DNA from 3 places in the Salmonella bongori NCTC 12419 genome. Region 1 is predicted to be linked to each of the others. Evidence: predicted binding sites of a transcription regulator. Region 1 holds the regulator's gene; each other region holds the start of a gene.
What was found. The regulator Fur, encoded in region 1, represses iron uptake genes when iron is present. The targets are predictions, from matches to a motif close to ATAATAATGAGAACNACTATCAA.
Positions count from the first base shown of each region.

Region 2: sufA (Fe-S cluster assembly scaffold SufA) is a predicted target of Fur. The motif match lies at 1,410-1,432, and genes of this name have one in related genera.
Region 3: exbB (tol-pal system-associated acyl-CoA thioesterase) is a predicted target of Fur. The motif match lies at 1,501-1,523, and genes of this name have one in related genera.

Region 1 is NC_015761.1:654,414-659,851, forward strand. It holds gene tcuA (FAD-dependent tricarballylate dehydrogenase TcuA) at 1-1,052, opposite strand, end outside; gene tcuR (tricarballylate utilization LysR family transcriptional regulator TcuR) at 1,150-2,076, opposite strand; gene fur (ferric iron uptake transcriptional regulator) at 2,191-2,643, opposite strand; partial or broken gene SBG_RS22935 (fur leader peptide) at 2,636-2,721, opposite strand; gene fldA (flavodoxin FldA) at 2,925-3,455, opposite strand; gene ybfE (LexA regulated protein) at 3,606-3,899, opposite strand; gene ybfF (esterase) at 4,029-4,802, opposite strand; gene seqA (replication initiation negative regulator SeqA) at 4,987-5,438, shown strand, end outside.
Region 2 is NC_015761.1:1,319,190-1,324,627, reverse strand. It holds gene sufB (Fe-S cluster assembly protein SufB) at 1-993, opposite strand, end outside; gene sufA (Fe-S cluster assembly scaffold SufA) at 1,002-1,370, opposite strand; gene SBG_RS06275 (L-cystine transporter) at 1,795-3,141, shown strand; gene SBG_RS06270 (YdiH family protein) at 3,416-3,604, opposite strand; gene menI (1,4-dihydroxy-2-naphthoyl-CoA hydrolase) at 3,704-4,114, opposite strand; gene ydiJ (D-2-hydroxyglutarate dehydrogenase YdiJ) at 4,111-5,438, opposite strand, start outside.
Region 3 is NC_015761.1:3,025,611-3,031,048, reverse strand. It holds gene yghB (DedA family general envelope maintenance protein YghB) at 1-6, opposite strand, end outside; gene metC (cystathionine beta-lyase) at 146-1,333, opposite strand; gene exbB (tol-pal system-associated acyl-CoA thioesterase) at 1,585-2,319, shown strand; gene exbD (TonB system transport protein ExbD) at 2,326-2,751, shown strand; gene SBG_RS14240 (SDR family oxidoreductase) at 2,872-3,756, opposite strand; gene SBG_RS14235 (hypothetical protein) at 3,880-4,284, opposite strand; gene SBG_RS14230 (hypothetical protein) at 4,271-4,684, opposite strand; gene SBG_RS14225 (ESA_00282 family adhesion-associated protein) at 4,788-5,291, shown strand; gene SBG_RS14220 (TIGR00645 family protein) at 5,362-5,438, shown strand, end outside.

The DNA of each region.
Region 1 (5,438 bases):
CGGCAGGCCTGGTTGTACTGCGCGACGGTATGGGTAAATTTGTCTGCGTCCAGACCCAACTGGCAGGCCAGATCCGCCAGTGTATGCGCCTGTGCGCCAGGGAAAACCGGCGGCATAAAGTGACCAATGGCTTTGCTGTCGATAATCGAATAGCCAATTTGCCCTGGCTGTTGAGCGACCAGACGTCCCCAGATGGCATAACGCTTCGGCCAGAAATCTTCGCCCTCATCATAAAAACGTTCGGCGTCGCGATTCACGACAATACCCAGCGATACGCAATCAACGCGAGTGCAAATACCGCCGTCGTACAGCGGCGCCCGCGCATCAATCGCCACGCAGTGCGACTGGGATGGATCGCCAATAATATCTGCTCCGGCATCTATCATAAATTTGAGCAATACACCCTGGTTAAAACGCGTGCCGCGGATGAGAAAGTTATCCGCAGGCCATTCGCCGCGCGCATTTTCTCCCCAGGCTTCCCGCAACCACTCGCGGTTGGATTCAAATCCGCCTGCTGCCAGTACACAGCTTTTAGCGGTGATACGTTCAGTTCCGGCCAGCGCCGCCACAAACTCGCCATCGCGCAGCTCCAGCGCCTGTACCGGTGTGCTATAGCGGATCTGCACGCCCAGTCGCTCAGCGCTACGGTAATAGGCATTGACGAGTGCTTTGCCGCCCCCCATAAAAAACGCATTGGTGCGCGCGACGTGAAGCGCCCCTGATAGCGGCGGTTGAAAATTAACGCCGTGCTTGCGCATCCAGTCGCGGCATTGCGACGAGGTACGAATGACCAGGCGTGCCAGCGTTTCGTTGGTATTACCGCCGGTGACTCGCCACAGGTCCTGCCAGAACTCCTCTTCAGGATAACTTTCTACCAGCACATCCTGCGGCGCATCATGCATACAGCGCAGGTTTCGTGTGTGCTGAGAATTTCCGCCGCGCCATTCTCGTGGCGCGGCTTCCAGTAGCAGAACCGATGCGCCCGCCTCCCGCGCGGTTAGGGCGGCGCATAACGCGGCATTGCCTCCGCCTATCACCAGTACATCAACCATCTTATACTCCCGTACCATTTAACTATTTGTTAAATTTGTAATTAAAATGTATACGGATAAATAAGCGGCTCGCTATCAGGTAGCGCTAAACGGGGGTTTAGTAAGCGTAAAGGGTAGCACCTGGCCATTCGCCGGCGTCGACTAACTGACGCATCACTTTTGTCAGTACCACTCTGGCGGCAAGCCCGGCTGGCGTCAGTTCATCGTCCGAGAGACTGACTAAAAAGTTGGGGCGGCTGAGTACCGGATTATGGACGCCGATCACGCTTAGCGCATCATTATCCAGGTGTGAAATCGCCGCACCGGGTTGTAACGTGGCACCGAGGCCATCACGCACGGCGCGCATCAATAACGCCAGACCGTCAATTTCCGCAACGATCTCAACGTTAAGCGAATATTCCTGGCAGACAGCGTCCAGCCTGCCGCGCAGCCCGTGTCCCTGGCTGGGCATAATGAGCGGAATGCCTGCCAGTTGTTCTGGCGTGATGGGGTTATCAGGAAGCGTTGCCAACAGGGCGTGAGAGCCAATCAGAAAAAGCTGTTCTTCAAGAATTGGTCTGGCGCTCCAGCGCAGGATTTTATCTTTTTGAAAGACTACGGCTAAATCAATCTGGCGGGTATTAATCATTCTTTCCAGATTACCGGACAGGCTTTCCACCACATGCAAACGAACATCGGCATAGTTTTCCCGCATGGCATGAATAAACGGTATACCCAGTATGGACGCGGTACTGGGAGCCATCCCTACACTCACATGGCCCGAAAGACGCGCTTCTCTGGCGGCAAGGATCGCGTCGTCGGCATGGCGCAAAGCGAGTTGTGCTTGCGAATAAAAAGCCAGACCCGCATTGGTCGGTGTAACACCACGCGAAGTACGCTGCAACAGACGGATAGCGAGCTCGTTTTCCAGGCGGGACATCTGTTGGCTTAATGCTGAAACGCCAATATCCAGATCCTGCGCGGCGCTGCCCATACTGCCGGTTTCAATAATACGGACGAAATAGCGTAACTGGCGAAGCTCCATTCCTGCTCTCCTGAGATGCGATAGCGTTTTTTTACATTAAATCAACATCAAGCGGCAGAAAAGAGGGGATATAAAAAAGCCAACCGGGCGGTTGGCTCTTTGAAAGATTTATACTTATTTGTTCGCGTCATCGTGCGCGTGTTCGTCTTCGCGGCAGTCGCCTTCAGCGCAGTGGCCGTAAAGATAGAGGCTGTGATTAGTTAAACGAATACCGTGTTTCGCCGCAATTTCACGCTGGCGCGCTTCAATAGACTCATCACTAAATTCAATCACTTTTCCACAGTCAAGGCAGATAAGATGATCATGATGATGCTGTTGCGTCAGTTCAAAAACGGATTTACCGCCTTCAAAATTATGGCGGGTTACGATACCGGCATCGTCAAACTGGTTCAGCACACGGTACACGGTTGCCAGACCGATTTCTTCACCCATGTCGATCAGGCGTTTGTATAAATCTTCCGCACTGACGTGATGGTTATCTGGTTCCTGAAGAACTTCCAGAATTTTTAAACGAGGAAGCGTTACTTTCAGGCCAGCCTTCTTTAATGCGGTATTGTTGTCAGTCATGCGGAATCTGTCCTGTTGCTAAACGATTCACTTCATTAGAGAAGTGACAGAAATTGCACTCAAGATAATGCGTATCATTATAGGACTGCCATGCCGAAATGAAAACCGCAAGTCTCTCGCAGATATTAATAAAACTGTGGTGTTGCCTGCAAATCCCGGCGCCACCTGATTACACCCGGACATTGTACAGGGATAGGTGCGAAAGTTACAAATTTGTAGCAATTATTTTGATTGGTCTTGTCTATTGATGCGGCGCAGACATAATGCTGCGCCACATGAGATCAGGCGTTGAGGATATCGTCGAGATGCAATTCAGCCGAAACTTGCTTGACCCATTTTTCAACGCGCTCGGCAGTCAGCTCAGGCTGGCGGTCTTCGTCAATCGCCAGGCCGACAAAATGATCGTCGTCGGCCAGACCTTTAGAGGCTTCAAAATGGTAGCCTGCGGTTGGCCAGTGACCTACAATCGTCGCGCCGCGCGGCTCAATAATGTCGCGAATCGTGCCAAGCGCATCACAAAAATATTCCGCGTAGTCTTCCTGATCGCCACAGCCAAACAGCGCCACTAGCTTACCGTTAAAATCAATTTCTTCGAGCGTCGGGAAGAAGTCATCCCAGTCGCATTGCGCTTCGCCGTAGTACCATGTCGGGATGCCCAGCAACAGAATGTCATACCCTTCCAGGTCTTCTTTACTGCTTTTCGCAATGTCATGCACATCGGCAACGTCTTTACCAAGCTGTTTTTGAATCATTTTTGCGATATTTTCGGTATTACCGGTGTCGCTGCCGAAAAAGATGCCAGTGATTGCCATGAGTAAAATAACCTCTTGAAACTTATTGAAATGGTGGTGGCGAATTGCCCACGGATAAGGGCAATCATAGCAGAACAGGCAGACATGCGGAAACAGCAATCACGTGGGACTGCACGCTCTGCTACACGAAATATGCAACAAAACTTGTTTTCAGACTAACCCCTGGCCGCGCAGCGCCATGAGCTGCTTCATTAATATTTCTTCAATGAGCTCGCTGCGGCTAATGTTACGCGCTTCGGCCAGCTCATTGAGCGCGTCAACCGCTTGTGCGTTGAGTTTTAATTCGACACGCTTAAGGCCACGAACTTTGTCGCGTTTTAACTGGTTGCGCTTGTTGATGCGTAACTGTTCATCGCGCGAAAGCGGATTCGTTTTAGGTCGTCCCGGGCGACGCTCGTGCGCGAACAGATCTAATGTCGTACGGTCCGTTTGTTCTTTGGCCATGATTTTGGTGACTTCGGGGGAAACAATCAGCCAGGCTTATGCCCGGATGGATAGCGCGCCATCATACATCAGCGAAGAAGCGACGCCAACGCCCGTGCGCGTAATCGTGCGCGGGCGATGAGTTTTTAATCAGTTAGCGGTATCGTGCAGGTAACGGCGGATGGCGCGCAAGACCGCCTCAGGTTTTTCAGCATGTACCCAGTGACCCGCACCGGCAATCACATGCGCTCGCGCCAGCGGGAATTGCGCCAGCAGAGCGTCGCGGTATGTTTCCGTTACATACGGCGAGTTGCCGCCAGGGATAAACAGCGCCGGCTGTTCCCAGGCCGGAATGGTTTCCCAGCCCACGATATGCGGATACTGATCCCATAATACCGGGACATTAAAACGCCATTGCCCCTCACTCCAGGATTTTAACAGAAACTGAATCACCCCTTCTTCGCTAAGATGCTGGCGCATAACACCTGCTGCCTGTTGGCGGGACGTGGCGTTGGATTCGCTCACGGCGTTAATAGCCGCGAAAATCCGATCGTGGCGGCGAACGTGATAATCCACGGGGGCGATATCAATCGCAACCAGACGATCGATGCGATCGGGCGCCAGCGCTGTTAGTGCCATGACCGCTTTACCGCCCATTGAATGACCAATAAAAGTCGCTTTTTCGATCTGCTGTGCATCAAGTGTATCCAGCAGATCCTGGGCCATTGCCGGATAATGCATGACCGGATCGCGCGGCGACAAACCATGGTTGCGCATATCCACCTGGATGATGTCGTGATCGGACACCAGATCGCGCGCCAGTACGCCGAGGTTGTCCAGGCTGCCAAACAGCCCATGAACGAGAACGATGGGGGAATTATTGTGCAGGTTTTGTGCAGATTGCGCTCGGATATTTAATTTCATGGCAAAGTTCTTTTTTTCGCACTGTCGGGTTAGGGTATTATGTTGACCATTCTGCCACTGGGCTGCAAGCGCTAAGGTTTACTCCGAGTTTTTTTGTCAGCCGGGCTTAACGCTATCCGCTGTTGGGATTTGTTCCTATAATCCCAATGACTTGTATTCAGCAAAGACATCGCACTGGATTAAGATGAAAACGATTGAAGTTGATGATGAACTCTATAGCTATATTGCCAGCCATACCAAGCATATCGGCGAGAGCGCATCCGACATTTTACGGCGTATGTTGAAGTTTTCCGCCACGACACAGCCTGCTTTGGCAGCGAAAGGGGCGCCTGCGGCGCAACCTGTCGCTGAAGCGAAACCGGTCAACCCGGTAAAAGACAACGTTCGCGCCATGCGTGAACTGCTTTTGTCTGACGAATATGCCGAGCAGAAAAAAGCGGTTAACCGCTTTATGCTGATTCTGACTACACTCTATTCACTGGATCACCACGCGTTTGCTGAGGCGACGGAGTCGTTGCATGGCCGCACGCGCGTCTATTTTGCGGCGGATGAGCAAACGCTGCTGAAAAATGGGAATCAAACTAAACCTAAGCACGTTCCCGGCACGCCGTACTGGGTGATCACCAACACCAACAC
Region 2 (5,438 bases), 660 kb from region 1:
GCTCGGGTATTTCCAGGTGATCGCTGAACCGGTTTCCGACTGAGTCCATGACATTTTGCTGTTTTCCCCTTCGCACAGCGCACGCTTAGTCACAAAATTCAGAATACCGCCTGTATTGTTGTCGCCAGGAAACCAGTTTTGTACGGTGGAATATTTCACTTCAGCGTCTTTATGAATAATAACTTCCACGACCGCGGCATGAAGTTGGTAACTGTCGCGTACGGGCGCAGAACATCCTTCGATATAGCTCACGTAGCTGCCTTCATCCGCCACCAGAATAGTGCGCTCAAACTGACCGGTTTTTTCGGCGTTAATACGAAAATAGGTGGATAACTCCATTGGGCAACGCACACCTTTGGGGACATAAATAAACGTCCCGTCAGAGGCAACCGCCGCATTCAGCGCGGCAAAAAAGTTATCGTTCGCCGGGACGACTGTACCAAGGTACTTCCTGACCAGATCAGGGTGGTCTTGTATCGCCTCACCGAAAGAGCAGAAAATAATGCCCTGTTCCGCCAGTTTTTCACGATATGTGGTCGCCACAGATACGGAGTCGAAAATCGCATCTACAGCCACTTCTTTCCCTTCGCGAACCGGAACGCCAAGCTGCTCGAAAGCCTCTTCAACCTCTTTGCTCAAAAAGGCGTTTGCGCCCGTTTGCTGTACGGCGCCCGGTTGCGCAACGCAGCTATCATCGCAGCTCCCGCATGACGGCGCAGAGTAATAACTGTAGTCCTGATAGTTCAACTTATCGTAGTGCGCCTTCAACCAGTGTGGCTCATCCATTTCCAGCCAGGCGTTATAAGCGTTGAGACGAAATTCCAGCATCCACTCAGGTTCGTTGCGTTTTGCGGAAATCGCCCGCACTACCTCTTCGCTGATGCCTTTTTCCAGTTCATCAGTAGGTAATTGCGTGAAAAATCCCTCTTTATAATTAAGACGCCCGCCCGTCCAGATGCCGACCTCTTCCGTTGCTTCAGTATTACGAGACATAGTTCCGCCTATACCCCAAAACTTTCGCCGCAGCCGCATTCGTTCTGGGCCCTGGGGTTATGAAATTTAAATAACTGGTTCAGCCCTTCCTGCACATAATCCACTTCTGTTCCGTCAATAAAAGGCATCGCCTGTAACGGCGCAAAGAGCCTGGCGCCTTCAGCTTCAAAGACCAGATCGTCTTTATCCGGCTCACTGACGGCATCCAGAACATAGCCAAACCCGGCGCATCCCGTCTGTTTGACGCTTAATCGCACGCCCAACATACCAGGCTGCTTTGCCACCAGTTCACGAATGTGCGCTGCCGCCGCAGGTGTTAACGTTAGCCCTCGCCAGGCGAAATCTTCCGGATTAAACGTTCCTGAATGCAATTCCATAGGGTTACCTCACGTTTTTAATCAGCAGGATATAACAGCATGTTAGTGATAATGATTATCACTTCAACCCCTTAACAGCAGGGGCTTTCACGTAAAGGGCCATACTGGATACCTTTTATTAAGCATAGACCCTGCGCGTCAGCTTACCGGGCAGAGATAAATTGGGTTAACCTTTTGATATTGAATGCTTTTTATAAGGTTAACCGTTCTGACAGGTCAAAAGCGAAAAGATGTATAGAAAATGGCTATTTAATTAATAGGCACTTGTAGCTGCCCGTCAGTGATGCAAGAACCACATTTTTTGTATGGATACCTGCTGTTTCGCTCTTTATAATCCGCTGCGGTTCTATAACTCAGCCTGAGCTATAGGTTTACATTAACTCTTTCCGGCATTTCAGGTGCTGAATGAGGCAAGAGGCTTAAAATGGTTATTACGCTCGCGTATATCGCACTTTTTTTGGTTTTCGCATGGGCAATATTCAGAATTAATCAAAAAAGCGATTCTCTGTCGAAAAGCGTTTTTATCGCTATCTTTTTAGGGGCTGTTATTGGTTTGTCCTTGCATTTTATTTCTGCAACTCACACTAAAACCATAATCGAATGGTACGGCATCATCGGCAATGGTTACGTCAACTTGTTAAAACTGGTTGCCATACCGCTAATCTTTATTTCCGTTCTTTCCGCCATCAATAAACTGGAAAATAGCGCCGGTATCGGAAAAATGTCGCTGACGATCGTCGGATGCATGTTATGTCTGGTGATGATTGCTGGTTTTATCGGCTTACTGACAGCCCATATCCTTGGACTTGACGCCAGTGCTTTTGCACACATGCCGTCCACATTGACCACGGAAGAGGTCAACAAAACAGCCGCGGTGTCGATCCCACAATTGGTGACATCGCTGATACCAACCAATATTTTCCTTGATCTTACTGGCGCCAGAAACGTTTCCGTTATTGGAATTGTCATCTTTACGTTAATAGCGGGTATTGCTCTGTTAAAAGTCAAAAAAGACACGCCGGAAGAAGGCCAAAAATTAAGTACAGGCATTAACGCTATTCAGATCTGGGTAATGAAGATGGTACGTATCGTTATTGCATTAACGCCCTATGGAGTAATGGCATTAATGGCTTCGGTATTTTCATCATACCGCCTTGAACAGTTCGCCAGCCTGCTTGGTTTTATCGGCGCCTGTTATATCGCAATTTTAATGATGTTTATCGTACACGCCATTTTATTGTTGCTCAGCGGTAATAATCCGGCGCGTTACTTCAGAATGGTCTGGCCAGTCTTAACCTTTGCATTTGTTTCCCGTAGCAGTGCCGCATCTATTCCATTGGCCATTTCCGCGCAGGAAAAATGTGGTGTACAGAGTACCATTGCCAATATTTCCGCTTCGTTTGGTTCCAGCATGGGACAAAATGGCTGTGCCGGGATCTATCCGGCTATTATGGTGGCGATGATTGCGCCCACCATCGGCATTGATCCACTCTCGCTGCATTTTCTGGCCGCAATGTTGCCTGCTATTGCTCTGGGATCTATTGGCGTGGCCGGTGTCGGCGGTGGGGGAACATTCGCCGCGCTGATTGTCCTGTCAACATTAAACTTTCCCGTTGCGCTGGTCGGTATTTTTATTGCCATTGAGCCCATCGTCGATATGGCCAGGACCGCCCTGAACGTTAACGGTTCGATGATGTCAGGCGTATTGGCTAACCGCATATTAAATAATACAACCACTAACTGCGTATCGCCTGTTACTGACAGATCCTGATTTTTTGCCGTCCGGAATAAGAAAAACCCTTAAGTCTGTTAACTACAGGCTTAAGGGTTCCGGCCCCACCCGGCGCTTATCTCCGGCACTCTTGATGGCTTAGCTCTTGAAGGGGCATAAGAATATTCTCATAAAAAGTGCAGGCCTTTTTAGCACAAATGGCGATCTGTGTTTTTTTTGAACAAAATCAGTAAGATTATATTTCACCTGGTGAGACTGACTGGTGACATAGCCGGATGGCGGCTAATGCCTTATCCGGCCTACACAGAGGTTATTAATGCACGCCCAAGCGCCAGGCGAAATAGATCTCTTCTTTCAACTCGGTTGAAGAGAGCGTGAGAAGATCGGCAAACTCCAGTTCCAGTTGTTTTAAACGCTTCAGATACTGGGCGGGAGAAAGTTCGGTTTTATCACGGCGTAAAAATTCAATCGCCAGTTGGGTTGGGTCCAAATCAGTAGACATATCATCCTCGCTTATGTGTAAACGTGCACAGTATATCACCTTTTTCTGCGCACATTTTGACCAAAAGCAATATGGGTCACACTTTTAAGTGTGACAACGTCACACCACAGCAGTAGTAAGACGCGAAGTGCAACATAGCCGTCCCTGTTCATCAAAGATATCTATCTGCCAGACCTGATGGCGAGCCCCGGTATGCAGCGCTTTACAGACACCCCGAACGCGGCCCTGGCGTGCCGAGCGCACATGGTTGGCATTCACCTCCAGCCCTACCACCTTTTGCTCTCCCTGCGTACACAGATAGCCTGCGACCGATCCGATACTCTCCGCCAGCACAACAGAAGCGCCGCCATGCAGCAAGCCGAAAGGCTGCCTGGTACGGTGATCGACGGGCATCGACGCTTCCAGTGTATCATCACCAATATGCTCAAAACGGATATCGAGCAACCCCACCATGTTCCCTGTCCCCATCGCGTTCAGCGCATCCAGGGTCACTTCGCGTTTCCAGATCATCCCATAATCTCCAATAATGCCTGCAACGGGTGACGCACGCCCGTACCTTCAATGCGTTTAACCTGGCTTCGGCAGGAATAGCCGGTTGCCAGGCAGCGGTTTCGCGGTAGACGTTGCATCGCCTGATGCCAGGATAGCTCATAAATTCCCAGCGAATTTTTATGATTGGTTAGTTCATGTCCATAAGTGCCCGCCATACCGCAGCAGCCTACGCTGACATTTTCCAGCTTCGCGCCAAAATGGGCAAAGATGGCGGCCCACTGCGCAGGCGCGCCGGGTAAAGCCGTCACCTCCGTACAGTGACCAAAAAAGTACCACGGTTCACCGCTTATCTCGACAGGCTGTCTTGCATTTATTTCCTGCGATAGCCATTCATTGACCAGTAACACATGAAAATCGCCGCGCTGCTCACCGAGCGCCAGCTTGTATTCGTCGCGATAACACAATACCAGCGCCGGATCGACGCCAACCATCGGCATCCCCAACGCGGCGATCCGGTTCAGAAATTCTGATGTTTTTTTCGCCGTCTTCGCGAAGCGGTTAAGGAAACCTTTAATATGCTGCGCCTTACCATTCGGCGAGAACGGTAACAATACCGGCCTCCTGCCCAGTTTTTCCGCCAGGCGGATAAAGTCCGCCACGACCCGAGCGTCGTAGTAGCTGGTAAACGGGTCCTGAACCACCAGTACCGTTTTCGCTTTTTGCTCGGCGCTCATGCGTTCCAGCTGCTCAAGCGTCATATTGGCGGACGGATGGCCCACCAGTTGCTGTTGCAACGAAGGGGCAGAGAGCAGAGGTAAATCCACCATACCGATATGTTTTTTCGCCAGATTACGCACCACCGGTTGGTTAATAAAAAAGTTAAAGGTCTTTGGCGCACGCGCCATTAGCGGAGCATAGGTCTCGACCGTCGCCACCAGATGATCGCGTACCGGACGCAGATAACGCGTATGATAAAGCTGAAGAAAGCGTGAACGAAACTCCGGAACATCAATTTTAATCGGGCACTGGGTCGAACAGGCTTTACACGCCAGACAGCCAGACATGGCCTCTTTAACTTCATGGGAAAAGTCATACTCGCCTTTACGACTGTGCCAGCTATTGCGGGTACGGGCAATCAGCGTACGAAGGCTGGCACGCTTTTCCGGTAGTTCCTTTTCCAGCTTCAATGGATCGACACCGCGGTCGGCCAACAGACGAAGCCATTCCCGCACCAGAGTCGCCCGGCCTTTCGGCGAGTGGATCCGGTTAAGGCTAATTTTCATTGACGGGCACATAGGGCTTCTCGCGTCGAAATTAAAGCACAGACCGTTCCCGTTACATG
Region 3 (5,438 bases), 2.1 Mb from region 1:
AGCCATGAACTTTCCTGTGGAACAGCATTTACGCTTTTATCTGCCTATTGTACTCCTGAATCGTCCGGGATGCCTTGATCCCGGACGCAACAAACGCAGACTTTTCCATGGAAATTGTCTGCATATATGTCCATCCGTGGTAACTTTACACAATTCTGGCGAATCCGGCGGCTAAATCAGCCATTAAATCATCAACATTCTCTAAACCAATATGCACCCGGATCAGCGTACCGCTAAAATCTACGCCGCCTGCAGGGCGAATCGCGGCGATCTGTTCCGGTTGACTGGCGAGGATCAGCGATTCGTAGCCTCCCCAGGAATAGGCCATACTGAACAGCGAAAAGTTATCCAGATAAGCCGATAATTCCGCGTCGGTCAGCTTTTTATTGAGCACAAAAGAGAACAGGCCGCTGCTGCCTGTAAAGTCCCGTTTCCAGTACGCATGGCCTTTACTGCCCGGTAGCGCAGGATGATTCACACGCGTCACCTGCGGATGGTCTGCCAGCCATGCGGCGATTTTCAGGCTGCTTTCATGGTGCTGGCGTAGCCGGACGCCGAGCGTGCGCAGACCGCGACTGGTCATATAGGCCGTGTCGGCATCAAGCATTTGCCCCATCAGATAGGCGTTTTCCCGCAGTTGTTCCCAGCAACGCGCATTCGAAACAGCGGTACCGACCATAGCGTCAGAATGGCCAACCAGATACTTCGTACCTGCCTGGATAGAGATATCAATACCGAATTCCAGCGCGTTAAACAGAACGCCGGCCGCCCAGGTATTATCAATCATGATGACGGCGTCTGGCGCGACGTGTCTGACCGCACTGACAATGGTCGGAATATCATGTACTTCCATGGTAATAGAGCCGGGAGATTCCAGAAATACGACTTTCGTGTTCGGCTGAATATGATCAATGATATCGGCGCCGATGAGTGGGTCAAACCAACTGGTGGTGACGCCAAGCTTGCCGAGAATTTTACTACAGAAATCCTGGCTGGGTTCATAGGCCGTGTTAGTCATCAGGACATGGTCGCCCTGCTCAACAAACGCCAGGATGGTGTTGGCAACCGCCGCTGCACCGCAGGGGAAAAGCGCGCATCCGGCGCCGCCTTCCAGTTCGCACATGGCTTCCTGGAGCGAAAAATGCGTTAGCGTTCCCCGGCGTCCATAAAATAATTCGCCGTTGGCGCGATTGCGGGTGGCGTGCTTTTTGGCTTCGACGGTGTCAAATACCAGCGAAGAAGCGCGCTGAATCACACTATTCACTGAGCCAAGCGTGTATTTTTTGCTGCGTCCTGCGTTTACCAGTTTTGTATCCAGCTGTTTATCCGTCATGTTGAGTTACCTGATTTTATCCATCTGGATGTCTAAACTAACATGAATATGCCAATCTGCACCCTGGAGATGCGTGATAGAGACGAAAATTTTGTCAAAATAAAAACGGGTAACTTTTTTAATGCGTAAACGCAAAGAAAAAGCATCAACGTTGCGGCAGTATGTAAATAGTAATGAGAACGACTATCAATTCGACGTTGTTTTGATATTATTATGTTCAGATTTTGTGATTTGCGTCCTGGAGATACAGAGTGGGTAATAATTTGATGCAGACGGATCTTTCCGTCTGGGGTATGTATCAGCACGCCGACATTGTCGTGAAGTGCGTGATGATTGGTCTGATTCTGGCGTCGGTCGTCACCTGGGCTATCTTCTTCAGTAAAAGCGTGGAGTTCTTCTCCCAAAAGCGTCGATTAAAGCGTGAGCAACAGCAATTGGCCGACGCGCGTTCCTTAGATCAGGCTTCCGACATTGCGGCAGGTTTCAGCGCTAAAAGCCTGAGCGCGCAGCTCATTAATGAAGCGCAGAATGAACTGGAACTCTCTCAGGGCTGCGAAGACAACGAAGGAATTAAAGAACGCACCGGCTTCCGGCTGGAACGTCGTGTTGCGGCGGTTGGCCGATATATGGGACGAGGTAACGGTTATCTGGCGACGATCGGCGCTATCTCCCCGTTCGTTGGCCTGTTTGGTACTGTATGGGGCATTATGAATAGCTTTATCGGTATTGCGCAAACGCAGACCACTAACCTGGCGGTAGTCGCTCCGGGGATAGCGGAAGCGCTGCTGGCGACGGCAATTGGCCTGGTTGCTGCGATCCCGGCGGTGGTCATTTACAACATTTTCGCACGTCAGATCGGCAGCTACAAAGCGACGCTGGGCGACGTGGCGGCGCAGGTATTGCTGCTGCAAAGCCGTGATCTCGATCTGAATGCAAGCGCCAGTGCGCAGTCGGTGCGCGCCGCGCAGAAATTACGGGTAGGGTAATGCGTCATGGCAATGCGTCTTAACGAGAATCTGGATGACAACGGTGAAATGCATGAAATCAACGTGACGCCGTTTATCGATGTCATGTTGGTTTTGCTGATCATCTTTATGGTGGCCGCACCGTTGGCGACGGTGGACGTCAAGGTGAATCTGCCCGCGTCTACCAGTACGCCGCAACCGCGTCCGGAAAAACCGGTTTATCTGTCAGTTAAGGCGGATAACACCCTGTTTATTGGCAACGAACCGGTAACCGATGACACGATGATTGCCGAGCTAACGGCGCTGACGGAAGGAAAAAAAGATACTACGATTTTCTTCCGCGCGGATAAAACGGTAGATTATGCAACCCTGATGAAAGTCATGGATATGCTGCATCAGGCCGGCTATCTCAAAATTGGCCTGGTCGGTGAAGAGACCGCGAAAGCGAAATGAGGTTGTGGCTGATGGTCTGATGATGTTATAAGCCGGGTAAGGCATAGCCGCCACCCGGCTTTTTTCTTGCCTGATGGCGCTTCGTTATCGGGTTTGCGCCATCTTAGACTACCGAATCCGTTAGCCTAAGTGTTCTCCGCCGCAGACGCCGTGGACTTCTGCAGTAACATAGCTTGATTCCTGACTTGCCAGATAGACATATACTGGTGCCAGCTCCGCCGGCTGGCCGGCCCGCTTCATTGGCGTCTGTTGACCAAACTGGGGAATTTTATCCTGGGTCTGACCGCCGGAAATTTGCAACGCTGTCCAGATAGGGCCAGGGGCGACAATATTCACGCGAATTCCTTTTTCCGCCACCTGTTTCGCCAGACCACGACTGTAATTGAGGATTGCCGCTTTGGTTGCCGCATAGTCCAGAAGATGTGGGCTTGGCTGATATGCCTGGATAGACGAGGTCGTGATAATGCTGGCGCCTTTCGGCAGCAACGGAATCGCTTCCTGGGTTAACCAGAACAGGGCAAAAACGTTCACGGCGAACGTTTGCTGGAACTGCTCGCTGGTGAGATCTTTTATCTCCGGAATGGCCGTTTGTTTACCGGCCACCAACGCCAGAATGTCCAGTCCACCCAACGCCTCACGTGCTTTGTGTACCAGAGAGCGGGCGAAAGACTCGTCGCTGAGATCGCCTGGCAGTAATATTGCTTTACGGCCACATGCCTCAATCAGCGCTTTAACCTGCTGTGCATCTTCTTCTTCCGCTGGCAGGTAGTTGATCGCGACGTCCGCGCCTTCACGCGCGTAAGCGATGGCGGCAGCGCGCCCAATACCTGAGTCGCCCCCTGTCACCAGCGCCTTACGATCTTTAAGGCGACCACTTCCAACATAACTTTTTTCGCCACAGTCAGGCACAGGCGTCATTTTCGCCTGGACGCCGGGCGCCGGCTGTTTCTGCTTAGGATACTCACCGGTGTAATACTGCGTGGTAGGGTCTTGTAGTTGAGACATTGAGCTTCTCCCTTCAGGTTGAACACCCTATAAGCGTAGACGCTTTTACTACCGTAAGAAGGAGAATCAGAACGATCCTGAGGTTTAAGCCATACCAATAGCAGAGTTAACTGGTCGTATCGGTCATTTTTCTTTCAGTGCGACGGTGGCGACATTGCGGGTCTGGTAGCCGCCATCGGAAAGCTTACGGGTCAGGCGTAAGGTTGCTGCCTCGCGCGCCAGCAGATGCTGCCAGTCGCTTTCAAGACGCGACATTATTTTATCTCGTAACTCAGGCCGTTGTTCGATAATCGCATTGATGGTTGCGCCATAAATTTCCTCTTTGACCTGTAACGTATAAATCTCTCGTCGATTTTGCCACTTCAGACGAACTAACGCCGCCGGTATGGAGACAACCTCTTGTGTTACTTTTTCCAGTGTGGCATTTTTACTGGCGATTAATGCCGCAAGATTTTCCTTTAAGATAAATTCATCGCTTTTATAGTCATCTAAAGCCAAATAAACGTTATTATCTTCAACCTCTTTCATCGTCTGCATCTTCCAGTGAATAAAATAACGGGGTAGTAGTCTCTCGCGTAATTAAATTAAGCCAAATAGCATTACCCTTTTCATTTACCATCGTGGTCTTTTCTGCCACTATTTTACTTAGCATTTGGGCATCAATGTCGCCTTCGGCCTGAAGCGCATTAATAAGACGGGCAAACGTTTCAATTTTAGCCACACAAAACAGGCGTTCTTTAATGTGGCGGTCGCGTTCTTCAAATAACACATTTCTGGGTTGCCCGGCAGCGTTAGTGCTAATTAAAATATCTGGCTCGTAATCGCTGAGAGTTATCTTTCCCTGAGTCAAATTTTCACTATTTCCTTCGGCTTCAGGATACGGTGTTGACAGATGAAAATGAGAGGAAACCAGATGCTCAGGAAGCATGGGTAAATATCCTTTACGATCAGTGGCATACTATTTTTGATAGTGTGGGTTTCGTTGACAATATCATGGTGTAATTTTAAAATCAAAAAAAATGGAGCCTGCTATGAACAGTGTTTTTTATTCTGTTATTACATTGCTATTGCTTACCGGTGCGGTACTCTTTTTGATGTGGGAAGTTAATAAAAAACGTCCAGCCAGAGAAATGGTTAATTTAAAGCAAACTGAGCCGATGACCAGAGAAGAGGGGGAAGATCATTTTGCGGTGTTAATGAATTCAATAACACCGATATGGTACTGGCGTGTTAACCATGAATATATCGATTTTCTTCATGCAACGATAAAGCGAATGACGATGACGGAATTGAACGAAACGCCTGGATTATTTGACGCTCAGCGGCGTTGCAGCGATCTTAACTCTGCGGTCTATAAGTATTACGACAATATTAAGAAGCGTTGTCTGAACGGTGAGAAAGTGCCATATTCAGACTTAGATGTGCTTAATTTGCGTCAGTGTTTCCGGGAGTTTAGTCTTGAAGCCTACCCGGCGCTGGTGGGGTTGGTGTGGCCAGAATACCAGCGTCCCCTGGTTAAACCCGATGAGATTTAAATGACATGTTGATCTGATGTTGCATGGTTGGGATATACTGTTGTTGGTTTTAGTTATCTGACAGGTCCCTATGGAACGCTTTCTTGAAAACGTAATGTATGCCTCTCGCTGGCTGCTTGCCCCGGTGTATTTTGGCCTCTCTTTAGC